Linked DNA regions of Leptothrix cholodnii SP-6. The protein of the gene in region 1 interacts with the protein of each later gene in a pairwise test. Links are inferred from orthologs where the notes say so. Each region holds a gene or a part of one and is shown on either strand. Other genes may lie near its edges.

Evidence for each region.
Region 2: the proteins of gyrB (region 1) and gyrA interact in binary tests that used the Escherichia coli proteins (3 or more experiments, as listed by UniProt). The link is inferred for Leptothrix cholodnii SP-6 from one-to-one orthologs.

What each region holds. Positions count from the first base shown.
Region 1 is NC_010524.1:2,631-17,118, forward strand. What follows is about bases 1-3,131. They hold gyrB (DNA topoisomerase (ATP-hydrolyzing) subunit B), read left to right. Parts: upstream 1-334; coding sequence 335-2,929; downstream 2,930-3,131. Other genes in these bases: dnaN (DNA polymerase III subunit beta), read left to right, coding at 1-233; LCHO_RS00020 (TerB family tellurite resistance protein), read left to right, coding at 3,126-3,131. Outside these bases: more of LCHO_RS00020, read left to right, coding at 3,132-3,638; transcriptional activator NhaR, read right to left, coding at 3,657-4,556; LCHO_RS00030 (DUF2322 family protein), read right to left, coding at 4,600-4,914; LCHO_RS00035 (PAS domain-containing protein), read right to left, coding at 4,964-6,166; LCHO_RS00040 (L,D-transpeptidase family protein), read left to right, coding at 6,271-7,821; peptidoglycan L,D-endopeptidase MepK, read left to right, coding at 7,871-8,488; LCHO_RS00050 (hypothetical protein), read right to left, coding at 8,550-9,305; LCHO_RS00055 (MlaD family protein), read right to left, coding at 9,302-10,276; LCHO_RS00060 (MlaE family ABC transporter permease), read right to left, coding at 10,282-11,031; LCHO_RS00065 (AI-2E family transporter), read right to left, coding at 11,080-12,147; LCHO_RS00070 (nucleotide pyrophosphohydrolase), read right to left, coding at 12,168-12,548; LCHO_RS00075 (2OG-Fe(II) oxygenase family protein), read right to left, coding at 12,545-13,408; LCHO_RS00080 (endo alpha-1,4 polygalactosaminidase), read left to right, coding at 13,774-14,488. UniProt on the Escherichia coli protein: DNA gyrase negatively supercoils closed circular double-stranded DNA in an ATP-dependent manner to maintain chromosomes in an underwound state.
Region 2 is NC_010524.1:1,022,145-1,036,705, reverse strand. What follows is about bases 10,814-14,017. They hold gyrA (DNA gyrase subunit A), read right to left. Parts: upstream 13,672-14,017; coding sequence 11,014-13,671; downstream 10,814-11,013. Other genes in these bases: ompA (outer membrane protein OmpA), read left to right, coding at 13,965-14,017; LCHO_RS04785 (DUF2059 domain-containing protein), read right to left, coding at 10,814-11,014. Outside these bases: LCHO_RS04835 (hypothetical protein), read left to right, coding at 1-646; LCHO_RS04830 (DUF4254 domain-containing protein), read left to right, coding at 698-1,351; waaC (lipopolysaccharide heptosyltransferase I), read left to right, coding at 1,344-2,327; lipopolysaccharide assembly protein LapB, read right to left, coding at 2,361-3,515; LCHO_RS04815 (LapA family protein), read right to left, coding at 3,505-3,825; LCHO_RS04810 (integration host factor subunit beta), read right to left, coding at 3,971-4,309; rpsA (30S ribosomal protein S1), read right to left, coding at 4,329-6,017; LCHO_RS04800 (bifunctional 3-phosphoshikimate 1-carboxyvinyltransferase/cytidylate kinase), read right to left, coding at 6,179-8,278; LCHO_RS04795 (prephenate dehydrogenase), read right to left, coding at 8,299-9,180; pheA (prephenate dehydratase), read right to left, coding at 9,209-10,333; more of LCHO_RS04785, read right to left, coding at 10,436-10,813; more of ompA, read left to right, coding at 14,018-14,561. UniProt on the Escherichia coli protein: A type II topoisomerase that negatively supercoils closed circular double-stranded (ds) DNA in an ATP-dependent manner to maintain chromosomes in an underwound state.

The DNA.
Region 1 (14,488 bases):
TGCGCATCGCCTCCAGCAATGCCGAGCAGGAAGAAGCCAAGGAAGAGCTCGAGATCGACTACGGCGGCGACGCCATCGAGATCGGCTTCAACGTCACCTACCTGATGGACGTGCTGGCCAACGTCAACGAGGACATGGTGACGCTGTCGCTGCAGGACGCCAGCAGCTCGGCGCTGATCACCGTGCCCGAGCGCAGCGGCTTCAAGTACGTCGTGATGCCGATGCGGATTTGAGCGCCGCGCCCAGCTTCATCTCACACACAAGCGGGCACGGGCCCGCTTCCGCGTTTTTACAAGGGCCCGCACGCCGTGCCGGCACCGACTGAGCAAGCCCCATGACCGACCCGAAAAGCCTCCCCCAGGAACCCAACGGCAGCGCCGATGCCGACGGCGTGACGCGCCGCGATCTGCCTGACGTCGAAGGCGTGCCGGTCTCGACCGGGGCGGAAGCGTCGGCGGCCTACGGCTCCGACTCGATCCAGATCCTCGAAGGCCTGGAAGCGGTGCGCAAGCGCCCGGGCATGTACATCGGCGACACCAGCGACGGCACCGGCCTGCACCACCTGGTGTTCGAGGTGGTCGACAACTCGATCGACGAGGCCCTGGCCGGCCACTGCGACGACATCATCGTCACCATCCACACCGACAACTCGATTTCCGTCATCGACAACGGTCGCGGCATCCCGACCGGCGTCAAGATGGACGACAAGCACGAGCCCAAGCGCAGTGCCGCCGAGATCGCGCTGACCGAGCTGCACGCGGGTGGCAAGTTCAACCAGAACAGCTACAAGGTCTCGGGCGGCCTGCACGGCGTGGGCGTCTCCTGCGTCAACGGCCTGTCGACCTGGCTGCGCCTGACGGTGCGCCGCGACGGCCGCGCGCATTTCATGGAGTTCCGCCAGGGCATCCCGCAAGACCGGGTGCTGGAACGGCGCGACGGCTTCGAGGTGAGCCCGATGAAGGTCATCGGCGAGACCGACAAGCGCGGCACCGAGGTGCACTTCCTGCCCGACCACACGATCTTCTCGAACATCGACTTCCACTACGAGATCCTCAGCAAGCGGCTGCGCGAACTCTCGTTCCTGAACAACGGCGTCAAGATCCGCCTGGTCGACGAGCGCAACAACAAGGAAGACAACTTCGCCTACGCCGGCGGTGTCAAGGGCTTCGTCGAGTTCGTCAACAAGGGCAAGAAGGTCCTGCACGGCAACATCTTCCACGCCCGCGGCGACAAGATGAGCGACAACCAGACCAACGTCGGCGTCGAAGTGGCGATGCAGTGGAACGAGAGCTACAACGAGAACGTGCTCTGCTTCACCAACAACATCCCGCAGCGTGACGGCGGCACCCACCTGACCGGCCTGCGTGCGGCGATGACGCGTGTCATCAACAAGTACATCGACGACAACGACATCGCCAAGAAGGCCAAGGTCGAGATCACCGGCGACGACATGCGCGAGGGTCTGGCCTGCGTCGTCAGCGTCAAGGTGCCCGAGCCCAAGTTCTCGAGCCAGACCAAGGACAAGCTGGTGTCGAGCGAAGTGCGCGCGCCGGTCGAGGACATCGTCAGCCGCCTGCTGACCGACTGGCTGCTCGAGAACCCGACCGACGCCAAGACCATCTGCAGCAAGATCGTCGACGCCGCGCGCGCCCGCGACGCCGCCCGCAAGGCGCGCGAGATGACGCGCCGCAAGGGCGTGCTCGACGGCATGGGCCTGCCCGGCAAGCTGGCCGACTGCCAGGAGAAGGACCCGTCGCTGTGCGAGATCTACCTGGTGGAGGGCGACTCCGCCGGCGGCTCGGCCAAGCAGGGCCGCGACCGGAAGTTCCAGGCCATCCTGCCGCTGCGCGGCAAGATCCTGAACGTCGAGAAGGCGCGCTACGAGAAGCTGCTGACCAGCAACGAGATCCTGACGCTGATCACCGCGCTGGGCACCGGCATCGGCAAGGGCATGGGCGGGGACGACTTCAACCCCGACAAGCTGCGCTACCACCGCATCATCATCATGACCGACGCCGACGTCGACGGCGCCCACATCCGCACCCTGCTGCTGACCTTCTTCTTCCGCCAGATGCCCGACCTGGTCGAGCGCGGCAACATCTACATCGCCCAGCCGCCGCTCTACAAGGTCAAGCACGGCAAGCACGAGCAGTACCTGAAGGACGGCAGCGAGCTCGACGCCTACCTGCTCAAGGTCGCGATCGACGGCGCCACGGTCGAACCCGGTGCCGGCAAGCCCGCGATCACCGGGGCCGCGCTCGAAGAGCTCGCCCGCCAATACGTGCAGGCCAGCAACGTGATCGCGCGGCTGTCGAACTGGATGGACATCGAAGCGCTGCGTGCCATCAGCGACGGCCTGACGCTCGACCTCGACGACGCACAGAAAGCCGAAGCCAGCGCCGTGGCCCTGGCCGGCGCGCTGCTTGCGGTTGGTAGTTCGGCCGAGGTGGCCGCCGAATACGACGCCCGCACCGACAAGCACCACCTGCGCATCAGCCGCCGCCACCACGGCAACATCAAGAGCAGCGTCATCACGCAGGACTTCGTGCACGGCGCCGACTACGAGGCGCTCAGCCGCGCCGGCATCACCTTCAAGGGCCTGCTGGCCGACGACGCCACCGTCAAGCGCGGCGAGGGTGACAAGCAGAAGACCGCCAAGGCCGGCGACTTCCGCGTCGCGATGGCCTGGCTGATGCAGCAGGCCGAATCGAGCGTCGGCCGCCAGCGCTACAAGGGCCTGGGCGAGATGAATCCCGGCCAGCTCTGGGAAACGACGATGGACCCGACCGTGCGCCGCCTGCTGCGCGTGCAGATCGAAGACGCGATCGAGGCCGACAAGGTGTTCACGATGCTGATGGGCGACGAGGTGGAGCCGCGGCGGGATTTCATCGAGAGCAATGCGTTGAGGGCGGCGAACATCGACGTGTGACCCGTGTGCTGGATCCCCAGCCTGGTGAGCGTCGAGCGGCGTGCAGCATCGATGCGTTTTTCTCGAACTCATGGATCGAAAAGCACGCATTGTCTCGAAGTGTCCGGGGCCCAAGAATAGGGTTTGCGCGCTGCCGGGAAGTCGGCTTCGCCAGCCACGCAGGTGGTGATCCGTTTGATCAACTCAGGAGAATGAATTGGGTCTTTTCGACATGTTCAAGAGCGATTCGGGCGACAAGATGACGCCTCACCTCGCGCTCGCCACCAGCCTGCTGTACATGATGTCCGCCGACGGCGAGATGGATCATGAAGAGATCGGCCACCTGCTGTCCGTCCTGGGCGGGCAGTCCAGTGCCGATGGCACGGTGGGGGTCGGCGCCCAGAACCAGGCCCTTCTGGACAATGCGCTCAAGTACCGCAGGAAGAACCCGGTCGAGTTCTTCCTGAAGGAAGCCACTCCCCTGCTGAGCGACGCGCAGAAGATGTGCATCCTCGTGAACATGATCGACTCGTCGCTCTCGGATGGCCAGCCCGAGCCCGAGGAGCAGGCGGTGTTCGCCAAGTTCATGCAGGCCTTCGGCGTGTCGGAGACCCGCTTCCAGCCCTTCTTCGAGGTGATCGTGCTGAAGAACGACCGTTCCGTCTTCACCAAGCAGGACCACCCGAAGAACAGTTCGGGCTATCAGGTCAAGCTCAGCGTGCCCGCCTGACGCGGGCAGGCCCGCCGTTCACCCGCGCAGCAGCTTGCCGCGCGCGGCGCTGGTGACGGCCACCACGCAGGGATGCGTGATGCGCCGCTCGGCCGAGATGGCGTAGAACTCCTCCACCAGTTCCTCGGTGCGGCCGATGGTGTCGACGCCGTACTGCGCCTGCGTCTCGGCCTCCAGCACGGTGGGCGACATGAACACGCCGCGGCCCTCGCTGCCGAAGGCCTTCATCAGCGCGGCGTCGTCGAACTCGGCGATCGCGCGCGGCCGCAGGTGCTGCTCGGCCAGCCAGGTGTCGAGCCGGCGCCGCATGGCCGAGGCCGGCCCCTGCAGCAGCATCGGCGCACCGTCCAGGCACTGCGGAAACGGGCCCTGGAGCTGGCGCGCCAGTTCCGGCGTGGCGAAGAAGCTCGTCGCCGTGGAGCCGAGCGTGTGGTTGAAGGCCCGGATGCTGAGCTGGCGGCCCATCGGCTCGTCGGCGATCACGAGGTCGAGCCGGTGCACCGCCAGCTGCGCCAGCAGATCCTGGAACTTGCCTTCATGGCAGATCAGCCGCACGTGCGCCGCGGCGTCCAGCGCCGGCTCGATGAGGCGGTAGGCGATCGCCTTGGGCACCGAGTCGGCGATGCCGACCCGAAAGCTCAGCACTTGCTGGCCGCTGCGCGTGCTGCCGATCACCGTCTCCAGTTCGTCGGCGATGGCGAACAGCTGATCGGCGTAACCGAGCGCGACCCGCCCCTCGTCGGTCAGCTCCAGCCCCCGGCCCTGCTTGCGAAAGAGCGCGCAGCCCAGCCGTTCTTCCAGCTGCTTGATCTGCGCCGACAGGGTCTGCGGGGTGATGTGCAGCTGTTCACCGGCGCGCACGATGCCGCCGGCCTTGGCGGCGACCCAGAAGTAGTGCAGGTGCTTGAAATTGAGCATGGCGCGGCAATGCGGCGACGCGGGCGTTTGGCCAGTCGCCCGCTCAGGCCGGCAGCAGCCGCACCGTGTAGGTCGCGGCCTGCGCGATGCAGCCGATCAGCCGGTCGATGTTGGGATGTCTGCCCGGATGCGCGTGCGCGTCTGCGGTGTGCTCGGCGTACAGCTGCAGCCCTTCGACTGCGGCGGCCGGCGTGATGGCACCGTGGCGCTGCGCCAGCGCGGCATAGACCGCCACCGAGCCGGCCTGGCCGGGCCGGTTCTCGAGCGTGGCCACCACCTGGCCCGCGGCATCGAGCAGTTGCAGGCCGGCGAGATGCGCCACCGGGGGCAGCTGTTTCAGGGTGTCGGCGAAGGTCATGGCGCGGCGAGACGGAAGTGACAGGGACCGGCATTGTCGCCAGCGCCGCTCAGGGCTGCGGCGGGCCGGGCGGGTCCAGGAAGGCCAGCGTGTGGCGCGGCGGCTGGCCGGCCTGCTGCAGAAGCCGGTTGATCTCGCGCTTGAGCTCGATCATGTCGATCTCGCGCCCCACCGTCGCCTGGTTGAAGCGCTCGAGTTCGGCATTGCGGCGGGCCAGTTCCTCGGCCTGGTGGCGCAGCGTCTCTTCGGTGTCCTTGATGGCGGTGATGTCCTCGGCGATGCCGCCGATCATGCGCGTGTGGCCCTGTTCGTCGACGATCACGTTCTTGCGGTCGGAGATCCAGCGCACGCTGCCGTCGGGTCGCACGATGCGGTACTCGGCGCTCGATCGGCCTTCGGTCTTCAGCCGCGCGCCCGACGCGGTCGCCAGCGCGCGGTCGTCCGGGTGGACGCACGCGAGCCACAGGCCCGGCCGGCGCAGGAATTCGTCGCTGCTGACGCCGTAGATGCGCTCGATCGCCGGGCTCACGTACAGCACGTTGCCGCCGTCGGCGCTGGCCAGCCACAGCACCTCGCCGAGGCTCTGGTGCAGCTGGCGGAACTGCTGCTCCTGGTTTTCCATCGCCTGCTTGAGCAGCATGTCGCGCGTGATGTCGATGGCCATCGCCATCACGGCGGTGCCGCCGTCGAAGGGCACCGGATGCACGCTGACCTGCGCGTAGATCACCTCGCCCGACTTCTTGCGGTGCCGCACCACGCCGACATCGGGCGAGCCCTGCAGCGACGAGCCGGCCGGCTCGTGCCGGTGCGCGAGGTCCTCGGGCGCGCGGATGTCGGCCAGCGTCATGCGCCCGAACTCGTCGGCGCTGTAGCCGTAGTGCAGGATCGCCGCGTCGTTGACCTTCAGGAACGCCAGGCCGCGCGAGTCGAGCAGCCACATCGGCTGCGGGTGGCGCATGAAGAGGTCCTGCACGCGCAGTTCGCTCGAGCGCGCCTGCCGGTCGGCCCGCATCAGCCGCAGATGACCCGACCGTACCAGCACCGCCAGGCCGACGGCCGTGATCAGCACGTAGAACAGGCCCTTGTAGCGCTGCGCCACCTCGAGCCAGCCGGGCTCGGTCGACACCGCCGACACGGCCGCGTCCGACAACAGGATCCAGGCGATCCCGAACGCCGCATAGGCCGCGCCGATGCCCAAGGCGAGGCGCAACGCACCGCGTCTCTCGGGCGACTCCGAACCTTCGTGCAACATGAACTCCTCGAGCGCCGGTGACGACCGGAGCGGTCTGGCGATTTTCGATGATCGCCCCGGATCCGACCTTGCCACGAATCCGCGCGCTGCCACACTGCCGACGCATGAACATCCTGCCCACCGGTCGCCGCCTGGTCTTCGTGCTGTGCATCGCCGTGGCCGGGCTCGGCGGCGCCGGCACGGCCGATGCGGTGATGGCGTCGGCGTGGTTCGACGGCGGACGCCCGGGCGCACAGGCGCAGCAGGCGGTGGCCCTGCTGGCCGATGCCGCCTCCGACGGCCTGGAGCCGCAGGACTACGACGCCGCGGCCCTGCAGCGCGCGGTCGCGCTGGCGGCGCAGGGCCCGGGGCTCGATGCGGCGGCGCAGTCGGGCCTGGGCGATGCCCTGAGTGCGGCGATGCAGCGCTTCCTGGCCGATCTGCACGACGGGCGCATCGCCCCGCGGCAGGTCCACGCCCGCTTCGACGTGCCGCGTGGCGCGGCCTTCGATCCGGCCGCCGTGCTGGGCGCCGCGCTGGCCGGACAACGCCTGCCGCAGGCGGTGCGCGAGGCGGCGCCGCGCCTGCCGCTGTACGAGCAGCTGCGCCAGGCGCTGGCGCAGTACCGCGCGCTCGGCGAGCACCCCGCCTGGGCGCAGAAGCTGCCGCCGCTGCGCGGGCGCAAGCTCGAGCCGCTGCAGGCCTGGGACGGCCTGCCGCTGCTGGCCGGGCGGCTGCAGGTGCTGGGTGACCTTCCGGCCGATGTGCCGGTGCCGGTGCGTCACGAAGGCGCGCTGGTCGCGGCGGTGCAGGCCTTCCAGCGCCGCCACGGCCTGGGCGACGACGGCGTCGTCGGCCGCGCCACGCTGGCCGCGCTGGCCGTCACCCCGGCGCAGCGCGCCCGCCAGATCGCGCTGACGCTCGAGCGCCTGCGCTGGACGCCGCTGCAGCTGGGCCCGCGCATGATCGTCGTCAACGTGCCCGAGTTCGTGCTGCGCGCCTACGAGACCCGCGACGACCGCATCGACGTCCGGCTCGAGATGAAGGTGATCGTCGGCAAGGCACTCGACACCCCGACGCCGCTGTTCACCGAGGAGATGCGCTTCATCGAGTTCAGCCCCTACTGGAACGTGCCGCGCTCGATCGCCGGTGCCGAGCTGGTGCCGCGGCTGCAGAGCGAGCCGGCCTACTTCACGCGCCAGGGTTTCGAGTTCGTCGGCCGCGACGGCCGGGTCTCGGCCGGCTTCGGCGACGAACAGCTCGACGCGGTGCTGCGCGGCGAGCTGCGCATCCGCCAGCGGCCCGGGCCGAACAACGCGCTGGGCGACATCAAGTTCGTGTTTCCGAACAACGACGCGATCTACCTGCACCACACGCCGTCGCCCGGCCTGTTCGAGCGCGACCGGCGCGATTTCAGCCACGGCTGCATCCGCGTCCAGGAGCCGGTGGCGCTGGCGAAGTTCGTGCTGCAGGATCAGCCCGGATGGGACGAGGCCCGCATCGTCGAGGCGATGGCGCGCGGCCAATCGCGCACCCTGCGGCTGGACCGGCCGGTGCCGGTGCTGATCGCCTACGGCACGGTGCTGGTCAGGCAGGGGCGGCCGCATTTCCTGGCCGACGTCTACGGCAACGACCAGCTGCTCGACGAGGCCCTGCGCAAGCGTCGCCGGCGCTAACCCGAGCGTGGCGGGCGGGTACTGGCCGGGTGACAGAATCCGCGGCACCATGCAGTACCACCGCCCCCATCCCCCCGTTCACGCCCACGCGCACGCCCACGCCCGCCCCGCCACACGTCGCCGGTTCCTGCGCCATGCGGGTGCGCTGGCGCTGGCTGGTGCCGTGCCGGTCGCGCTGGCGGCACCGGCCCGCACGAGCGCCGCGACCGGCCTGGGTGGCGCGCGCGAGCTGGCCCTGCACCACACCCACACCGGCGAGCGCATTGCGCTGGCCTATGCGGTCGACGACCGCTACGTGCCCGAGGCGCTGGGGGCGCTGAACCACTTCCTGCGTGACCACTACAGCGGCCAGGTCGGCACGATCGCGCCGCCGCTGTTCGACCAGCTGCACCGCCTGCACCAGGTGCTCGGCGCGGCGCAGCCGTTCCAGGTGATCTCGGGCTACCGCTGCCCCGAGACCAACAACACGCTGCGCCTGACCCGCGGCGGCGGCGGCGTCGCCAAGCGCAGCCTGCACATGGACGGCCGCGCGATCGACGTGCGCCTGCCCGGCGTGCCACTGGCCGATCTGCGCGACGCGGCGCTGTCGCTGGGCGCGGGCGGCGTCGGCTATTACCCGGGCCAGCAGTTCGTGCACCTCGACAACGGCCCGGTGCGCCGCTGGTGATGTGGCGCGGGTGACGCGACCCGGGTGATGCGACCCGGGTGATGCGACGCCGACGGCCCCGTCAGCGGTCGTTCCGGACCAGCTCGATGCGCCGCCGCAGGCGCTGTGCCTCGGCGCTGTCGCCGGCGTTTTCGGCCCGCTGCGCCTGCACGTTCAGCCAGGCCAGCAAGGGCCGCCGCCAGCCTTGTGCCGACGCGGTATCGGCCGCCACCGCGATCACCGCCGGGCTCGCCTGGCCGGCCTGGAACAGCACCGCCACCGCGATCAGCCGCGCCAGCGGATCGTCGATCTTCTGCAGGCTGGCGGCGGACGGGCCGGGTGCGCTGCGCCCACCACGCCGCGCCGACGCCACCGCCGCGGCGGCATCGCGCTGGGCCGACGGCAGGTGCGCGATGTCGTCGGCCGACAGCGGCATCGCGGCCAGGTGGTCGGCGTAGGCGCGCCCGGCCGGGTCGGCATCGGCACGCAGGCGCTCGAAGCCCTCGCAGGGCCCGAACATCAGCCCGGCGACCTGGGCGGCGCAGCGGATCAGCTCGGCGCGAGCCATCAGCGCCGGGTTGCCGGTGCGGGCGATCTCGCTGCGCGCCCGCGCGAAGTCCTGCGCCTCGGCCCGGCTGTCGCCCGACAGGTGGGCCTCGACCGCGCGGTCGAGCGCCTGGCGGGCGTTGCCCTGCCAGGCCGGCGGCGGCGGCCCGCCGGCGCAGGCGGCCAGCAGCAGCACGGCCGATGACAGCGCCGCCCGCGCCATGCCGCGGTGGCGCCGGTGCGATTGAGAGGCCGGTTGCGGTCGAGGACGGGATCGCGGGGTGTCGGTCATCGCAGCTTCAGCTCCGTGTCGCGCGCGAACGGCCATTTGCGGTTCAGCTCGTCGACCAGTTGTTCGACCTTGCGCAGCGTGGCGTCGACCTCGCTGCGCAGCGCGCCGAGGTCGGTGGTGGCCTCGCGCGCGTTGCCGGCGATGGCCTGGGCCTCGACCAGCAGGGCGTCGACCTTCTGCAGCGTCGCCCGCGTGTCGCCGAGCAGGGCATTCAACTGGCCGATGGCGGCGCGGCTTTCGTGCACCACGCCGTCGGGGCCGAGCACCTGCGCGTCGGCCTTGACGGCGATGCCGTCGAGCCGCGCCAGCAGCGTGTTGACACGCCCCAGCGCGGCGCTGACCTGGCGCGCGTCGGCCTCGTTGCCGAGCAGCGCGCCGACCGCACCGCGCGGGCCGGCGAGGCGCTCGGCGAAGGTCTGCACCTGCGTCAGGCTGCCGGCCAGCGCACCGTCGGCGGCGGTCAGCTGGGTGAGGTTCTGGATCAGCGCACGGGCGTCGGACACCAGCCGCGGCAGCTCGGCGGTGGCGTCGCCCACCAGCACCCGGCGCTCGGCGCCGTCGGCCAGCGGCGGGTCGGTCAGCACGCCGCTGTAGGCCTTCAGGCTGGCGCCGCCGACGAGGCTGCGCACGAGGGTGAACACGCTGGTCTCGCGCAGCCAGTGGGCGTCCTTGCGCGGCACGTCGATCACGACCCGGGCGCTGCCGTCGGCGGCCAGCTCGATGCGGCGCACCCGGCCGATCGGAAAGCCCGAGAACGTCAGGTCCATGCCGACCCGCACGCCTTCGGAGTCGTCGGCCACCAGCACCACGCGCTGGGTCGGCTCGAAGGTGCCGCGCGCGTACATCAGGTAGAGCGCGGTGCCCGCCACCAGCGCGACGAACAGCGCCAGCAGCAGCGTCGCCTTGAACGCGAGCGCGGGCTCGGGGGCCGGCGGCGGTGCGGGCAGGTCGGGTGATCGGTCGTCCGGCATGGCGTTCAGTAGTAGTTGCCGACCAGCGAGGCCGCTTCGATCAGCAGGATGACCAGGAACATGCGCACCAGGCCCTGCAGCTCGGCGCTGGCGCGGCCCAGCCGGCGCGGTGCGGCGTCGAGCGCCGAGGCGATCGGCATCAGCGCCACGGTCAGGCCGAAGAACACGATCTTGAGCCCGAAGATCAGCGCCACCGCCGGGCTGAAGACGCGCCCCACCGTGTGGGTGTAGGCGCCGAAGCCGGCGCTGGTGAAACCGTACACCAGCAGGTAGGCCACCACCAGCGTGACGACGCAGCTGACGGCCGCCATCAGCAGCGCGCAGAACACGCTGGCGGCCATGCGCGGCAGCACCTCGCTGCGCAGGCGCTGCAGGCCTTGCGGGCTCCAGGCGTCCCAGCCGTCGCGTGCGCGCAAGGCGGCGATCTCGGCGGCGTTGGGGATCGTGCAGCGCAGCGCGGCGAACAGCGCCGCGGCCAGCGGGATCAGCTCGAGCACCAGCACCCGCACCACCATCTCGAGCGCGTACTGGCTCAGGCCGTAGCTGAGCGCGGTCACCAGCACGATGCGGATCACGACCAGGCTGATCAGCGTGGTCAGCACCGTGAACCCGAGCAGCGCCGGCCCGGTGCCGAGCGCGATGTGGCGCGCCATCTCGCGGCGGTTGTGCGCGCCGTAGCTCGACGGCGTGAGCGCCAGCACCACCAGCAGCGCGCCCAGGTGCACGGTGCGCCACCAGCCGATCAGCCACTGCATGTCAGCACCACCGGCAGCGAACGACGTGGGCGCGGGGGCTGTTTCATCCTAGCGGCCCGCCGCGGCGGGCTCGATCACCGCGGCCCACTCGCGCCACAGCGCCAGCAGCACGGCCAGCACCACCGGGCCGACGAACAGCCCGATCAGGCCGAACGCCGCCAGCCCGCCCATCACGCCGAACAGCACCAGCAGGAAGGGGATGTCGGCGACGCCGCTGATGACCATCGGCCGCACCAGGTTGTCGATCCAGCTCACCGCCAGCCCGCCCCACAGCAGCAGGCCGATGCCCGCGCCGAGCTGGCCCTGCAGCAGCAGCCACAGCCCGATCGAGCCCCACACCAGCGGCGCGCCGAACGGGATCAGCGCGATCACCGCGGTGGCCGCGCCCCAGAACACCGGCGCCTTCACGCCCGCCACCCAATAGCCCAGCCCGGCCATCAGGCCTTGCGCCGTGGCCGCCAGCAGCAGGCCGTAGACGACCGCGCGGGTGGTGTCGCCGACGGCATTGAAATAGCCGTCGACCCGCTCGCCGAGCAGGCCCTGCAGGATGCGGCGCAGCTGCTCGAGCAGGCGGTCGCCATCGCGGAACAGGAAGAACGACGTCACCAGCGCGACGCCGAACAGCAGCGCGTTGACGCCGACGTCGCCGAGGATGCGCAGCGTGCGGCCGGCCCACTGTTCGGCCAGCTCGGTCAGCTGCAGCTTGAGCGCGGCACGGTCGCCGCCGAACTCGGCCAGGCGCTCCTGCAGCCACGGGCCGAGCAGCGGGATGCGGGCGATCGGCTCGGGCAGGTGCGGGCCGGTCTGCAGCAGGGCGGTGACCTCGCGGAAGGCCAGGATCAGCTCGCCGCGCAGCAGCAGGCCCAGCCACAGCAGCGTCACGCCCAGCGTCAGCGTCAGCACGCCGCTCATCGCCAGCGCAGCCCAGGCGCGGTGGCCACGCAGCAGCGCCAGCGTGCGCACATGCAGCGGCCACGAGACGTAGACCAGGATCGCCGCCCAGGCGATCGAGACCAGGAACGGCCGCATCACCACGAAGCCGACCAGCAGCAACGCCCCGAGCAGGCCGGCCACCACGGTGCGGTGCAGCCAGCGCGGCGTGGTTCTTTCGGGCATCGAGGATCTTTCGGAGGGTTTCATGACGGCTCATCGGTGCCGAGCTGGCGCGCCGCGGCCAGCGAGGCGCTGGCCTGGCCGACCGGGTACTTGGCGGCGTTGAGCCGCAGCTTGCGCTCGACCGCCTGCGCCACGTCGACGCCGCAGCGGTCGGCGATCTGCAGCAGGTAGACCAGCACGTCGGCGATTTCCTCGCTCAGGTGCTGCTGCACGGCGGGCTGCCCGGCCACGCGGGTCGAGGCCTCGGGGCTCATCCACTGGAAGATCTCGACCAGCTCGCCGGCCTCGACCACCATCGCCATCGCCAGGTTCTTGGGCGTCTGGTAGGGCTCCCAGCCGCGCTCGTCGGAGAACACCCGCAGGCGCGCCTGCAGGCCGGCCACGTCGAGCGGGGCGCTCATGCCTTGAGCCCCAGTTCGCGCAGCCGCTCGAGCAGGTAGCTGCCGGCGGTGTGGCGCGCCGACAGCCGCACCTGCGGGCGCGGATGCAGGAACAGCGGCAGCGAGATGCGCGACACCCGCGCGCCTTCGCCCTGCGGGTTGACCACGCGGTGGGTGGTCGACGGGTAGTGGCCGCCGGAGGCCTCCTGCAGCATGTCGCCGATGTTGATGACCAGCAGGTTCTGCGTGCTGTCGCGCGCGCAGGGCACGTCGAGCCAGCGGCCGTCGCGGCCGCGCACCTGCAGGCCGGGCTCGCTGGCTGCGGGCAGCAGGGTCAGCAGGTTGATGTCTTCATGTGGCGCCGAGCGCAGCGCGCCGGCCGGCTCGTCGCCACGCAGCGGCGGGTAGCGCAGGATGCGCAGCAGCGTCTGCTCGCTGCCCGCGATCATCTGCGGCAGCGGCTCGCTGTAGCGCGCGCGCACCTCGGGCGGGCTGTGCGCCTCGACCCAGCCGAGCAGCTGCGCCGCCAGCGCCTCGGCCTGCACCGCGTAACGGCGCGCCGCGTCGCTGACCTCGCGCGGGTAGCGGCCCCACGGGTAGTGGTGGAAGAACTCCTTCAGGTCCTTGTGCGTGTGGCCCTTGGCGGTCTCGGACACCTGCGCCGAGACGTAGCCGTCCTGGCGTTGCGGGTCGAGCGCGTAGGCGTGTTTGGCCTCGCTGTCGAAGAACGCCAGCCACTCGGCGTAGATCCCCTGAATCAGCGCCGCCTCGATCGGGGGGTTGACCAGGACCGCGAAGCCGGTGTCGCGTAGGCTGGCACAGAACCGCTGCGGCGCATCGGCGGCGGCAGGGTCGATGAGCGGGAAGACGCTGAGAGTCATGCGGTGGATAGCTCCGGCGCAGGTTGGTACGGGTCGGCCGCATTCACGCGGCAGCGCGAACTGATCTTCTGTGCCGCCTTGACGGTTTCGAATCGCAACTTGTTACGACGAGCCGATACACCTCGCCTCCCGATTGCATCATCCGGCGCCACGGTCAGACCGGTCATGCGCAGGCATCGGCGGTCGACACATTCTGCAATATCAACCCACCAACCCCCGGAGCATCGGCGACGACTGGCATGAGCGCACACGTCTGCATCGAACGACAACCCTGCATCGACCGGCCGGCTGCCCCCGCGGCACGGCGCCGCGGTTGCGTGCGCGCGACAGTGGGCCGGATCCTGGCTGTGGCGTGGGGGGTGTGCATGCTGTGGCTGCCGATGCTCGGTGGCGCGCACGCAGCCAGCCGCCTACCTGCTAGTACCGCGCTGTATTACGGCGCCGAGCCGCCGTTCGACGAGCTGGCCGCGTTCGACTGGGTGGTGCTCGAACCCGGCCACGGCCACGACCTGGCGCAGGCGGGCGCGCGCATGCCGCGCACGCAGCTGCTGGCCTACCTGTCGGTCGGCGAGGTGCTGCCGCAGGCGCCGCACTACGCCGCCCTGCCGCCGGCCTGGCGGATCGGCCACAACGCCTCCTGGCGCAGCGAGGTGCTCGACCAGCGCCCGGCCGACTGGCCGGCCTGGTTCGTCGAGCAGGTGGCGCGGCCGCAGTGGCAGCGCGGCTACCGCGGCTTCTTCCTGGACACGCTCGACTCGTATCAGCTGGTCGCGGCCACCGCCGAGGAACGCGCGCTGCAGCAGGCCGGCCTGGTGCGCGTGATCCGGGCGCTGCGGGCGGCCTTCCCGTCGGCCCGGCTGATCGTCAACCGCGGCTTCGAGCTGCTGCCGCAGGTGGCCACCCAGGTCGACATGGTGGCGGCCGAGTCGCTCTACCGGCGCTGGAACCCGGTCGATGCGCGCTACGAGGACGTGAGCGCCGACGACCGCGCCTGGCTGCTCGCGCAGTTCGAGCAGGTGCGCGAGCAGCACGGCCTGCCGCTGCTGGCGATCGACTATGTGGCACCCGGCGACCGCGCAC
Region 2 (14,561 bases), 1.0 Mb from region 1 along the record:
GGCAGAACCGCCCGATGACTTGTCGTGGCTGGCACGCCTGCGCGAACCTCGAGCCGAAATCCGCCTGCACCGGTTGCGCCGCTGGCTCGCACAGGCCCGGGTCGATCCGGCCCGTCGGCTGATCTGGTTCGGCAATCACGGCAGTGCAGGTGTGGACGGTGGCATGGCAGATCTGTTGACGGTTCGCAGCAGCCTTGAACGGGCAGCCGCCGAGGCGCCGCTGTCGCTGACCGTCGTCAGCAACAGCGAGACGGCCTATCGGAGCTTGCTGCACGGCTGGCGTCTGCCGACCGCCTATCTGCCTTGGTCGCAATCCACCTTCTCCACCGCCTTGCGGCTGCACAGCGCAGCCATCATTCCGATCCAGTCCAATCCGTTCACGCAGTGCAAGACCGCGAACCGGGTTCTCACGGCCGGTCTGCACGGGTTGAACGTGATTGCCGACGCGATCCCGAGTTACGAGGACTTCCGTGGCTGCACGGTCCTCGATGACTGGCCCCACGGCTTGGGCGACTATCTACACGACCGATCTCGACGGGAATCGGATCTGAGCGCCGCGCAAGCCTTGACTCGGAACGCCTACGAGCTGGCACAGATTGCTGCCGACTGGGCAAAGGCCCTCGGCCTGCAGGACGCGCGGCGATAATTCGCGCTTCTCGATCCGCCCCCAGCCGGCCTTCGTGCTGGCTCCAGCCCCATGAGCACTCCCGTTCTGACCGCACGCGCGGTGACCGACCTGCACGACAACCTGCTGGCCAATCCAGGTTGGCCCGCGAGCGTCGACCTCATCCCTGCCGAGCCGCTCTGGCACTGGATCGCCACCAACCACCGCAACAACTGCCTGCTGTGGGCCGAGGAGGATCTGGCCCGGCGCACCACGGTGAGCGACGCGGAGATCGCCAAGAACAAGCGTGCGATCGACGGCTACAACCAGGCGCGCAACGACGCCACCGAGCGGGTCGACGAGATCCTGCTGATCGCGCTCGGCCTGGTCGATCCGGCCTCGGCCAGCAGCGACGCACCGCTGAGCACCGCGCCCGCCACCGCACGGCTGAACAGCGAGACCGCCGGCAGCATGGTCGATCGGATGTCGATCATGGCGCTCAAGATCGACGCGATGCGCAAGCAGACGCAGCGCACCGATGTCGACGATGCACACCGCGCCAGCAGCCAGATCAAGCTCGACCGCCTGCTGCTGCAGCGCGTCGACCTGTCGACTTGCCTCGACGGCCTGCTGGCCGAGTGCGTGGCCGGCCGCGCCTGCTTCAAGGTCTACCGCCAGTTCAAGATGTACAACGACGCGCGCTTCAACCCCGCCCTGGTGGCCGAGCGGCTGGCCGCGCGTGGCTGAGGTTGCTGAGCGGCCGCTGCGCATCCTGGTCGTCAAGACGACCTCGATGGGCGACGTGGTGCACACGCTGCCGGCGATCACCGACATCGCCCGCGCGCATCCCGGCGCCGTGATCGACTGGCTGGTGGAGGCGCCGTTCGCGGCGATCGCCGCGCTGCATCCTGCCGTGCGGCGGGTGCTGCCGATTGCCTGGCGCAAGTGGCGCAAGTCGTTGCGCAACCCGGCCACCCGCGCGGCCATCCGGCAACTGCGCGCCGACCTGCAGGCCGAAACCTATGACCTGGTGATCGACTTCCAGGGCCTGCTCAAGAGCGTGCTGTGGGCGGTGCAGGCGAACGGCCCGCGCGCCGGTTATGACCGCAAGAGCATCCGTGAACCGCTGGCGGCGCTGTTCTACCAGCGGCGCGCCGCCGTGTCGCGATCGCTGCATGCGGTCGACCGCAGCCGCCGGCTGGCCGCCGCGCACCTGGCTTATGCGCTGCCGTCCGGCGCACCGGATTTCGGGCTGCGGGCGCCGACACCGACCTGGCAGCCGCCGTCGCCCCATGCCGTGCTGATCCCTTGCGCCAGCCGGCCGGAGAAGCTCTGGCCCGAAGCGGACTGGCAAGCCGTGCTCGCGCAGGTGCAAGCCCAGGGCTGGACGCCGGTCATCCTGTGGGGCAGCCCGCAGGAACAGGCATTGGCCCGGCGCATCGCGGGTGACAGCGGCGCGGTGGTGCCGCCGTTCCTGAGCGTGGGCGACAGCGCGGCGGTGCTCGCCGGCGCGCGGCTGGTGGTCGGGCTGGACACCGGTTTCACGCATCTGGCCGCGGCATTCGACCGGCCGACCGTGGGCATCTACTGCGACCACGAACCCGGTCTGGCCGGTGTGACGGGCGCGGGCTTCGTGCGCAGCCTGGGCGGCAAGGGGCAGGTGCCGAGCCGGGCCGACGTGCTGGCGGCCTTTCGCGCCGCCTTGCCACACGTCGAAGCCTGAGCGCAGCGCGCCCGGCGCCGGCCGACGCGCCGACTACATGTCCTCGAGTCGACGCGGCGGATAGGTGTCCCAGCCGTGGCAGCCGGGGCATTGCCAGAAGTAGTTCTGTGCCTCGAAACCGCAAGCCGCGCAGTGGTAGCGGCGCAAGGGGCGCAAGGCCTTGCCGACGGCCTGCTGCATGGCCAGGCTTTCGCCGCCATCGTCGTCCGGCGCGGCGGCCGGGTCCTGCAACAGCTTGAGTGCGGCGCTCAGGCTCTGATTTTCCTTGAGGTGCTGCACCAGCATCCGGCGCCGCGCCGCGGCGTCGGACTCCAGGCTCAGCGCAGCCAGCAGCAGGTCGGCAGAGGGCGCCGCCAGATGCAGGGCCTTGAGCCGGACCAGCGCCTCGTCGGCACGCTGGCAGACCTGGGCGCTGGCGGCATAGTCACCGGCGATGACTGAAAAGGCTTCCGGGTGCACGGTCGACAGCGCGGTCCACAGGCCCAGGGCCTCGGTGTGCCGGCCCGCACGCGCCAGGCGCTGGCCCGACAGGATCAGCGGCCGTGCCGACTGCGGGGCCACTTCGCGCGCCTTGGTCAGCGCGGCGTCGGCGGCGGCGCCGTCACCCGCCGCATCGGCCTCCAGACACAGCTCGCACCAGTAGTGGGCGATGCGCTGGGCAAAGCTGCCGGCAGCGGTGGCCTCGAGCCCGCGGGCCACTTCGATGGCCGATTTCCAGTCCCGCGCGGACTCGTGCAAGGTCAGCAACGCCAGCCGCGCATCGGTGGCGAAGGCCGTCCCTTCGAGCGCCTTGTAGGCCGCCTCGGCACGGTCGAACAGGCCGGCTTTCAGGTAATCCTGGGCGAGGGCATGCTGGGCGCGGTCGCGCTCGCTGGTGGGCAGATCGGCGCGTGCCAGCAGGTGCTGGTGGACCCGCACGGCGCGTTCGTATTCACCGCGGCGACGGAACAGGTTGCCGAGCGCGAAGTGCAGGTCGGTGCTGCCCGGGTCTTGCTGCACCGCCTCGATGAAGGCATCGATGGCCTTGTCCTGCTGTTCATTGAGCAGCAGGTTCAGGCCCTTGAAATAGGCCCGCGGCGAGGATTCGGTTTCGCGCCTGAGGTGGCGCAGGTCGAGGCGCGAGCCCAGCCAGCCGAGCGCGAACGCCACCGGCAGGCCCAGCAGCAGCCATTGCAGGTCAAAGTCCATCGCGGGGGGGATGTGGCAGTTCTGCCTCGGAGGGCTGGCCTGCGGGGGTCGCAGGTTGCGGGACAGCCGATCGCGGCACGGCGGCCTCGAGGGCACGGGTACGACGGTGCTGGCGCCACCAGCCGGGCAGCATCGCCAGGACGCCGACCACGCAGCCGGCCGCGAACGCGGCGAGCACCACCAGCACCATCGGCGCATGGGTCGACACGCCAAAGAACCAGTTCAGGTCGACGGCATGCTGGTTGTTCAGCGCGAAGGCGAACAACACGAAGAACACCGCTGCGCGGAAGATCCAGTGAATGATGCGCATAACTCGGGGATTCTAGTGCTGCACCCCTGGTCGTCCGTGCGACGACCCACGCGGCCACGCCTGGAGCACAAACGCAACCGGCCCGACAGCTCAATCCATGAGCCGGCGGGCCGGAACACTCGACAGGGGCGGGGATGCGAGGCGCTCAGTCGACCGATTGCAGGCGGGCCGGACGCACGTCCAGCACCTCCTGCGCGTCGTCCTGACGCTGGTCGACCGCTTCGCGCAGGGCCTTGCCCGGCTTGAAGTGGGGGACCAGCTTTTCGGGGATCACCACCTGCTCGCCGGAGCGGGGATTGCGCCCCACCCGCGGCGGGCGGCGGTTGATCGCAAAGCTGCCGAATCCGCGGATCTCGATGCGGTGACCGCGCGCCAGTGCGTCGCTCATCGCGTCGAGCATCGTCTTGACGGCGAACTCGGCATCGCGATGGGTCAGCTGGCTGAAACGTTCAGCCAGCAAGGCGACAAGGTCGGAGCGGGTCATGCGCGAGATCGGCTATCGATCAGTTGTTGCCTTGGTCCAGCTTGGCCTTGAGCAGGGCGCCCAGGCTGGTGGTACCGGCATTGCCGACCGTTTCGCGGTTGTCGGCCGACAGGCGCTGCATGGCTTCCTGCTGCTCGACGCTGTCCTTGGCCTTGATCGACAACTGGATCGAACGCAGCTTGCGGTCGACGTTGATGATCATGGTCGTGACTTCGTCGCCTTCCTTGAGCACGTTGCGGGCGTCTTCGACACGCTCGCGGGCGATTTCGGAAGCGCGCAGGTAGCCGGTGACTTCTTCGTTGAGCTGGATTTCAGCGCCACGGGCGTCCACCGTCTTGACCTTGCCGGTCACCGTCGCGCCACGGTCGTTGAGCGTGGTGTAGTTGGTGAACGGGTCGGTGTCGAGCTGCTTGATGCCCAGCGAGATGCGCTCGCGCTCGACGTCGATGCCCAGGACGATCGCCTCGACGTCCTGGCCCTTCTTGAAGTTGCGCACGGCCGCTTCGCCGGTCTCGTTCCAGCTCAGGTCGGACAGGTGCACCAGGCCGTCGATGCCGGCAGCCAGACCGACGAACACGCCGAAGTCGGTGATCGACTTGACGGGGCCCTTGACGCGGTCGCCGCGCTTGAAGTTCTGCGCGAACTCGTCCCACGGGTTCTGCTTGCACTGCTTCATGCCCAGCGAGATGCGGCGCTTGTCCTCGTCGATCTCGAGCACCATGACTTCGACTTCGTCACCCAGGGCGACGATCTTCGACGGAGCCACGTTCTTGTTGGTCCAGTCCATTTCGGAGACGTGCACCAGGCCTTCGATGCCCGGTTCGATCTCGACGAATGCACCGTAGTCGGCGATGTTGGTGACCTTGCCGAAGATGCGGGTGCCCGACGGGTAGCGGCGCGAGACGCCGATCCACGGGTCGTCGCCCATCTGCTTGAGGCCCAGCGAGACGCGGTTCTTCTCGGCGTCGAACTTCAGGACCTTGGCGGTCAGTTCCTGACCGACCGTCACCACTTCGCTCGGGTGACGCACGCGGCGCCATGCCATGTCGGTGATGTGCAGCAGGCCGTCGATGCCGCCCAGATCCACGAACGCACCGTATTCGGTGATGTTCTTGACCACGCCGTTGACGAAGGCACCTTCGCGCAGCGTCTCGAGCAGCTTGGCGCGCTCTTCGCCCATCGAAGCTTCAACCACGGCACGGCGCGACAGCACGACGTTGTTGCGCTTGCGGTCGAGCTTGATGACCTTGAACTCCATGGTCTTGCCCTCGTACGGGCTCATGTCCTTGACCGGACGCGTGTCGAGCAGCGAACCCGGCAGGAAGGCGCGGATGCCGTTGACCAGCACGGTCAGGCCGCCCTTGACCTTGCCCGACACGGTGCCGGTGACGAACTCGCCCGATTCCAGCGAGTTCTCGAGCGACAGCCACGAAGCCAGGCGCTTGGCCTTGTCGCGCGACAGGATGGTGTCGCCGTACCCGTTTTCGATCGCGTCGATGGCGACGGAAACGAAATCGCCGACCTGGACTTCGAGCTCGCCCTTGTCGTTCTTGAATTCTTCGAGAGGCACATAGGCCTCGGACTTCAGGCCGGCGTTGACGACGACGAAGCTGTGTTCGACGCGCACGACTTCAGCCGAGATGACCTCGCCGGCGCGCATGTCAGAGCGCTGCAGCGACTCTTCGAACATCGCGGCAAAGGATTCCATGCCTTCTGAGGCAAATGCTGCTTGGGACATTGATTGGCTTTCTGCGTCGGGCGGGCCGACGACTGGGACCACTTCCGTGGCGGGTTAGGTTGCTGAACCGGCACCTCGGCGTGCAGGACGCACAGGCGGGAAGGTGCCGGACCCAGGGCGCCGCTCGAAGCTCAGCAGCCAGCCGAGCCGTCAAACGGCAAACGCGCGTTCCACCAGGCAATCACCTGCTGCACCGAAGCCTCGATGCCGAGCAGGGAGTTGTCGAGCAAAAGCGCGTCTTGCGCTGGCTTGAGTGGCGCGGTGCTGCGATTCTTGTCGCGCGCATCACGCGCTTCCAAGTCGGCGCGAAGACTGTCGAGGCTAGCAGGAATTCCCTTGGAAATCAATTGCTTATGCCGCCGCTCGGCGCGCGCCGCAGGCGTCGCGGTGAGGAAGACCTTGAGCCCGGCCTGCGGAAAGATCACCGTCCCCATGTCGCGACCATCGGCCACCAGGCCCGGCAGCTGGCGGAAGCCGCATTGCAGGTCGAACAGCGCGGCGCGCACCTGCGGCCAGACCGAGATCTGCGAGGCCATCGCGCCGACCGCCTCGTCACGCAGGCGCTCGGTCACGTCGACGCCGTCGAGGATCACGTTGGTGCCCTCGAACTGCAGGTGCAGGCCACGCGCGACCGCGGCCAGACCGGCCTCGTCGTCGGCCGCCACCTGGGCGCGCCGCGCGGCGAGTGCGGTGACGCGGTAGAGCGAGCCCGAGTCGAGCGTGTGGTAACCCAGCGCCTGCGCCACGCCCGCGGCCAGCGTGCCCTTGCCAGAGGCGGTCGGGCCGTCGATCGTGATGACCGGGATCTGCGCGGCGTCGGCCGCGACCACGCCGAACAGGGTCTCGAAATAGTCCGGGTAGGTCTTGGCCACGCACTTCGGGTCGAGGATGCGCACCGGCACCGGCGCCGCGCCCTTGAGCGTGTGAAACGCCGCCAGCGACAGGCACATCGCCATGCGGTGGTCGTCGTAGGTGTGGATGGCGGCGGGCTTGAACTGCGCCAGCGGCCAGACGCGGATGTGGTCGGCCCCCTCCTCCACCTGCGCGCCGAGCTTGCGCAGCTCGGTGGCCATCGCGGCGATGCGGTCGGTCTCCTTCACGCGCCAGCTGGCGATGTTGGTGAGCGTGCTCGGGCCGTCGGCGTAGAGCGCCATCACGGCCAGCGTCATCGCGGCGTCGGGGATGTGGTTGCAGTCGAGCTCGATGGCCTTCAATGGCCAGGCGCCGCGGCGCACCTCGAGCGCGTTGGGCTCGGCCATCACCCGCGCGCCCATCGCCTGGGCGGCCTCGACGAAGCGGATGTCACCCTGGATCGATGCCGCGCCCACGCCCTCGATGCGCACCGGCGCATCCACGCCGGCCAGCGCGCCGAGCGCGATGAAATACGAGGCCGACGAGGCATCGGCCTCGACGTGCACCTCGCCGGGCGTGACGTAGGCGCTGCCGGCGGGAATCGTGAAGCGCTGCCAGCCCTCGCGCCGCACCGCGATGCCGAAGCGCGCCAGCAGGTTCAGCGTGATCTCGATGTAGGGCTTGGAGATCAGCTCGCCGATCACCTCGATCACCACGTCGCGGCCCGCCGCCGGGCCGCCCCAAGGCGGCGACGCCCCCTCGGGGGGCAGCGAGGACCCGTCGGTGCCGAGCGTGGGGGCTCGTGGTCCCGCGGCCAGCGGCAGCGCCAGCAGCAGGGCGGTCAGGAACTGGCTGGAGACGTCGCCGCGCACACGCACCGGCGCGTCGAGCAGCAGGCTGCCGCCGGCCAGGCGCAGCGGCGGATAACCCTCGTTGCCCAGGCACTCGACCGCCACGCCCAGCGCGCGCAGGGCGTCGACCAGGTCGCCGATCGGCCGCTCGTGCATGCGCGGCACGCCGCTGAGCGTGTAGCGGCCACCGTTCTGGGTGCTGATGACGGCCAGCGCGGCAGTCAGCGGCCGCATCGCGGTGCCGGCGTTGCCGAGGAAGAAATCCGCCTCCAGCACCGCCGGCTTGCCGGCCACGCCGGTGATGCGGGTGTGGCGGCCCTGCTGCTCGATGCGGCAGCCCAGGCCGCGCAAGGCGTCGAGCATGACGCGGGTGTCGTCGGAATCGAGCAGATCGACCAGCGTCGTCACGCCCGCGCTCAGGCCGGCGAGCAGCAGCAGGCGGTTGGAGATGCTCTTGGAGCCGGGCAGGCGCACGGTGCCGGCAGCCGCGCCGAGCGGCGGCAGGTCGAGATAGGGAATCGGATACATGCGGACCGGGAAAGGAGGTTTCAGCGCGGCGGGCCGGGTCGGGCATTCATCTGCCAGCCGGCACGGCCGTCGGAGGCGGTGCGGATGAGGTCCTCGAGCGCCTCCTGGTTGCCCGAGCGCATCACGTGCTCGAAGGCATCGAGCGCGTGACGCAGGCGCTGCGACTGCTTGATGACCTCTTCGCGGTTGCTCAGCAGGATGTCGCGCCAGACCGTCGGATCGCTGGCCGAGATGCGCGTGAAATCGCGGAAACCGGGGCCGGCGAGCGACAGGAACTCGCGCCCGGCCGGTTGCGACATCACCGCGTTGAAATACGCGAACGCCAGCATGTGCGGCAGGTGGCTGACGGCGGCGAACGCGGTGTCGTGGTTCTCGGGCGTCATGCGCAGCACCTGGCAGCCGATCGCCGCCCACACGTCGGTGGCCTTCTGGACCAGCACCGGATCGGTCTGCGCCAGCGGCGTCAGGATGACCTGCTTGCCCTGGTAGAGCTGCGAATCGGCGTGATCGACTCCGGCGACTTCCTTGCCGGCGATCGGGTGCGCCGGCACGAAGCTCGTGAGGCGTTCCTTGAGCACGCGGCGCGCCGCATCGACCACCTCGCGCTTGGTGCTGCCGACGTCCATCACCAGCACACCCGGCTCGACGCCGTGGCGGATCGCCTTGAAGGTGGCTTCGCTGGCCGCCACCGGCACCGAGATCAGCACGATGTCGGAGCCCGAAACCGCCAGCAGCGCCGATTCGGCGCCGATGTCGACCACGCCCATGCGCTTGGCGCGCTCCACCGTCGACGGCGACTTGCTGTAGCCCACCACCCGCTGCACCAGGCCCGCACGCTTGAGGGCGAGCGCAAAACTGCCCCCCATCAGGCCGCAGCCGATCACGCCCAGTTGTTTGAACATCGCCATGCCTGCGCTTTCTTGGACGGATTCAGTGCACGTCGATCGGATAGGTGCCCAGCACCTTGAAGTAGGCGCACACGCTGCGCAGTTCCTTCAGCGCGGTGGCCACGGCCGGCGTCTCGGGATGACCCTGCACGTCGATGTAGAAGTAGTACTCCCACTGGTCCGAGCGCGCCGGGCGCGACTCGAAGCGGCTCATCGACACGCCGTGCACCTTCAGCGGCACGAGGATGTCGTGCACGGCGCCCGGGCGGTTGATGACCGACACGACCAGGCTGGTGCAGTCGTGGCCCGAGGCCTGCGGCGCCGGATGGCGCTCCGGGTGCGTGACGATGGCGAAGCGGGTGCGGTTGTTGGCGTCGTCCTGGATCGCCGGCGACACCACGTGCAGGCCCCATTCGCTGGCCGCGCGCTCGCTGGCGATCGCCGCCAGGCTCGGATCGAGGCCGGCCAGGCGGGCGCCTTCGGCGTTGCTCGACACCGGCCGGCGCTCGACGTCGGGCAGGTGGTAGCTCAGCCAGCCGTGGCACTGCGCCAGCGCCTGCGGATGCGCGCACACCGCGCTGATGCCGGCCAGCGTGTCCTGCTTGCGCAGCAGGTTGTGGCGCACGAACAGGCTGGTCTCGCCGATGATGAACAGCGGCGTGGTCAGGAACAGGTCGAGCGAACGCGCCACCACGCCTTCGGTCGAATTCTCGACCGGCACCACGCCGAAATCGGCCGCGCCGGCGGTGGTGGCGCGGAACACCTCGTCGATGCTGCCGCACGGCACCCGCACGATCGAGCTGCCGAAGAAACCGAGCGCGGCCTGCTCGCTGAACGTGCCGGCCGGGCCGAGATAGGCCACCCGGGTCGGCGTCTCGAGCGAGCGGCAGGCGCTCATGATCTCGCGCCAGATCGGCGCCACGCTCTCGCTCTTGAGCGGGCCCGGATTGACGGCCTTGAGCCCGTCGATCACCTGCGCCTCGCGCTCGGGGCGGAACACCACCGAACCCTCGTGCTTCTTGATCTCGCCCACCTGCTGGGCCAGGCCGGCACGGCGGTTGAGCATCGCCAGCAGCTCGCGGTCGAGCGCGTCGATCTGCGTGCGCAAGGCCAGCAAGGCCGGATCGACAGCGGCGACAGGCGCGGGAGACGGGTTGGAATCAGACATGGGTCATCGGTGCTGTCTGCGAGCGGATCGGCGCAGCCCGCCAGCCGGTCAGCCGCCAGAAGCCGGCCGACAGGCAATGGGAAGCAGACAGCGCCGTCATGCTCAGGGTTTGGACGCGCCGGCAGCAGCGGGCGCACCCGCATGGGCCGCCAGGCGCCGGGTGATGGATTCGTTGAGCTCGCGCAGGTTGGGCTCGACCATCGGACGGGTCTCGGCCACGAGCTTCTCGGTCAGCGAGCGCTGGAACTCGGGGAACGCGGTCTGGTACTTGCGCGCCAGCGGCGACTCGAGCCAGGTCACCAGCTGCTTGAGCTCGTCTTCGCTGAACTTCTGCTCGAGCACGGCACCGATGGTGGTCGGCGCCAGCGCCTTGGCGCGGTCACGCAGCAGCGGCACGGTGGCGTCGATGTACTTCTTGAAGTCGCCCTGGATTTCCTTGGACAGCGCCTCGCGCTTGTCCTCGGGCACCCGGGTGCGCAGCAGGCCGGCGACCTGCTGCATCATCGGCGCCACCGGCTGTTCGGCCAGGGTGCGGGCGATGCCGTCGATGCCCGGTTGCTGCATCTGCAGAACCTTCTGGACCAGGGCTTTCTTGGCCGCCGGCGAATCGGCCGCATGGGCCGTGGCCAGACTCAGAACCAGCAACGGGGCGGCCAGCAGGGCGCGCGTACGCATCAACATCAGGTGCTCTCCTCGCCGGGGACTCCGGCATCGGCTTCGGGGTTGGCGTCGACGCCGGGATCGGCGATCGACTCGTTGGCATCGTTTTCGACGATGCGCTGCAAACCCGACAGCTTGGCACCTTCATCGAGCGCGATCAGCGTCACGCCCTGGGTGGCGCGTCCCAATTCGCGAATTTCAGCAACGCGTGTGCGGACCAGCACACCGCGATCGGTGATCAGCATGATCTCGTCGTTGGGCCGCACCAACGTTGCCGCCACCACCTTGCCGTTGCGCTCGGTCTGCTGGATCGCGATCATCCCCTTGGTACCGCGGCCGTGGCGCGTGTACTCGAGGATGCTGGTGCGCTTGCCGTAGCCGTTTTCGGTGGCGGTCAGCACGCTCTGCGTCTCGTCCTCGGCCACCAGCATCGCGATCACGCTCTGGCCTTCGTCGAGCGCCATGCCGCGCACGCCACGCGCCTGGCGGCCCAGCGGGCGCACGTCTTCTTCATCGAAACGCACCGCCTTGCCGCCGTCGGAGAACAGCATCACGTCATGCTGGCCGTCGGTCAGCGCCGCGCCGATCAGGAAGTCGCCTTCGTCGAGGTCGACCGCGATGATGCCGGCCTTGCGCGGGTTGCTGAAGTCGTCGAGCGCGGTCTTCTTGACCGTGCCGCGCGCGGTGCACATGAAGATGTAGTGATCGGCCGGGAAGCTGCGGTTGGCGCCGGTCAGCGGCAGCACGACGTTGATCTTCTCGTCGGGCTGCAGCGGGAACATGTTGACGATCGGCTTGCCGCGCGAGTTGCGCCCGCCTTGCGGCACCTCCCAGACCTTCAGCCAGTAGACCCGGCCGCGATTGCTGAAGCACAGCATCCAGTCGTGGGTGTTGGCGATGAAGAGCTCGTCGACCCAGTCGTCGTCCTTGGTCGCGGTGGCCTGCTTGCCGCGCCCGCCGCGCTTCTGCGCGCGGTATTCGGCCAGCGGCTGGCTCTTGATGTAGCCGGTGTGGCTCAACGTGACCACCATGTCGGTCGGCGTGATCAGGTCCTCGGTGCCGAGCTCCTGCACGTTGTGCTCGACCACCGAGCGGCGCACGCCGATCTTGCTCTGGCCGAACTCCTGGCGCACGGCCGTCAGTTCGTCGCCGATGATGACCGTGACCCGCGCCGGCTTGGCCAGGATGTCGAGCAGGTCGGCGATCTGCGCCATCACGTCCTTGTACTCGCCGACGATCTTGTCCTGCTCCAGCCCGGTCAGGCGCTGCAGGCGCATCTGCAGGATCTCGCCGGCCTGGTCGTCGGACAGGCGGTACAGCCCGTCGGCCTGCATGCCGAACTGCGGCGCCAGGCCCTCGGGGCGGAAGGCGGCGCGCCCGCCCGGCGTGTCGCCCTCGGCGCGGGTGAGCATCTCGCGCACCACCGACGAATCCCAGCTCTTGCTCATCAGCGCCAGCTTGGCCACCGGCGGCGTGGGCGAGTTCTTGATGGTCTCGATGAACTCGTCGATGTTGGCCAGCGCCACCGCCAGGCCTTCGAGCACGTGGCCGCGGTCGCGCGCCTTGCGCAGCTCGAACACGGTGCGGCGGGTGACGACCTCGCGGCGGTGCTCGAGGAAGATCTCGAGCAGCTGCTTGAGGTTGCACAGCTTGGGCTGACCGTCGATCAGCGCCACCATGTTGATGCCGAAGGTGTCCTGCAGCTGGGTCTGCTTGTAGAGGTTGTTGAGCACGACCTCGGGCACCTCGCCGCGCTTGAGCTCGATCACCAGCCGCATGCCCGACTTGTCGGACTCGTCCTGGATGTGGCTGATGCCTTCGATCTTCTTCTCGTGCACCAGCTCGGCCATGCGCTCCTGGAGCGTCTTCTTGTTGACCTGGTAGGGCAGCTCGTCGACGATGATCGACTGGCGCTGGCCGCGGTCGATGTCCTCGAAGTGCACCTTGGCGCGCATCACCACCTTGCCGCGGCCGGTGCGGTAGCCCTCGCGCACGCCGTTGATGCCGTAGATGATGCCGGCGGTCGGGAAGTCGGGCGCCGGGATGATCTCCATCAGCTCCTCGATCGACGCCTCGGGGTTCTTCATCAGATGCAGGCAGGCATCGACGACTTCGTTGAGGTTGTGCGGCGGGATGTTGGTGGCCATGCCCACCGCGATGCCGGTCGAGCCGTTCACCAGCAGGTTGGGCAGGCGGCTGGGCAGCACCAGCGGCTCCTTTTCGGAACCGTCGTAGTTGGGACCGAAGTCGACGGTTTCCTTGTCCAGATCGGCCAGCATCTCGTGGGCGATCTTGGCCAGGCGGATTTCGGTGTAGCGCATCGCCGCGGCGTTGTCGCCGTCGACCGAGCCGAAGTTGCCCTGGCCGTCGACCAGCATGTGCCGCAGCGAAAAATCCTGCGCCATGCGCACGATGGTGTCGTAGACCGCGGTATCGCCGTGCGGGTGGTACTTACCGATCACGTCGCCGACGATGCGGGCCGACTTCTTGTAAGGCCGGTTCCAGTCGTTGCTCAACTCGTGCATCGCGAACAGCACGCGGCGATGCACCGGCTTCAGTCCGTCACGCGCATCAGGCAGGGCACGTCCGACGATCACGCTCATTGCGTAATCGAGGTAGGAACGGCGCATCTCCTCTTCGAGGCTGATGGGCAGGGTTTCTTTGGCGAATTGCGTCATGCGATCTCAGGCTGGCCAGCACGAGCGCAGCACCCCGCCCTTGCGCAAGGATTGCCCTCGCGCCGGCCTGCTGGCGCACCTGCGCTCGCGTCAACCTTGCATTCTAAGGTGGCGCCGATGTTGTCAGTCAGCGACAGACCAAACGGTGATTTGCCGGCAGTTGGCCAATCTTTGGTGGCGCATAGGCCCTATGGCACAATGTTTTGACGATTTGCAACGGTCAGTCGCCCCCGGCGAAGACTGCAATTTCACCCCGCTTTCCCCGCTGGTTGCGGTCAATCGAGAGGAGAACCATGAACAAACTCAACAAGGTCGCACTGCTGTTCGCAACGGCGGCACTCGCAGCTTGCGGCTCTATGGGCACGGGCAAGGTCGACAACGGCAATACCGGCAGCAGCGTCGGCGCCTGGAAGAATGGCACCAGCGAACTGTGCTGGCGCAACGGCTTCTTCACGCCCGGCTCCGGCGTGCAAGGTTGCGACGGCGTCCCCCCGCCGCCGGCACCTGCTCCGGCTCCGGTGGCGGCTGCTCCGGCACCGGCGCCCGCACCCGCACCGGCCCCCGCTCCTGCGCCGGCACCCGCGCCCGCGCCGGCTGTCGTCCCGGTTCCCGTGCCTGCTCCGGCACCCGTTCCGGCGCCTGCAGCACCTGCCGCGCCCGTCAGCGAAAAGGTCACCTTCGCAGCCGACGCATTCTTCGACACCGGCAAGTTCGTGCTCAAGCCCGATGCCGCATCCAAGCTCGACGATCTGGTCAGCAAGGTCAAGGACATCAACCTCGAAGTCATCATCGCCGTCGGTCACACCGATTCCGACGGCTCGGATGCCTACAACCAGAAGCTGGGCGTCAACCGCGCCGAAGCCGTGAAGAAGTATCTGGTCAGCAAGGGC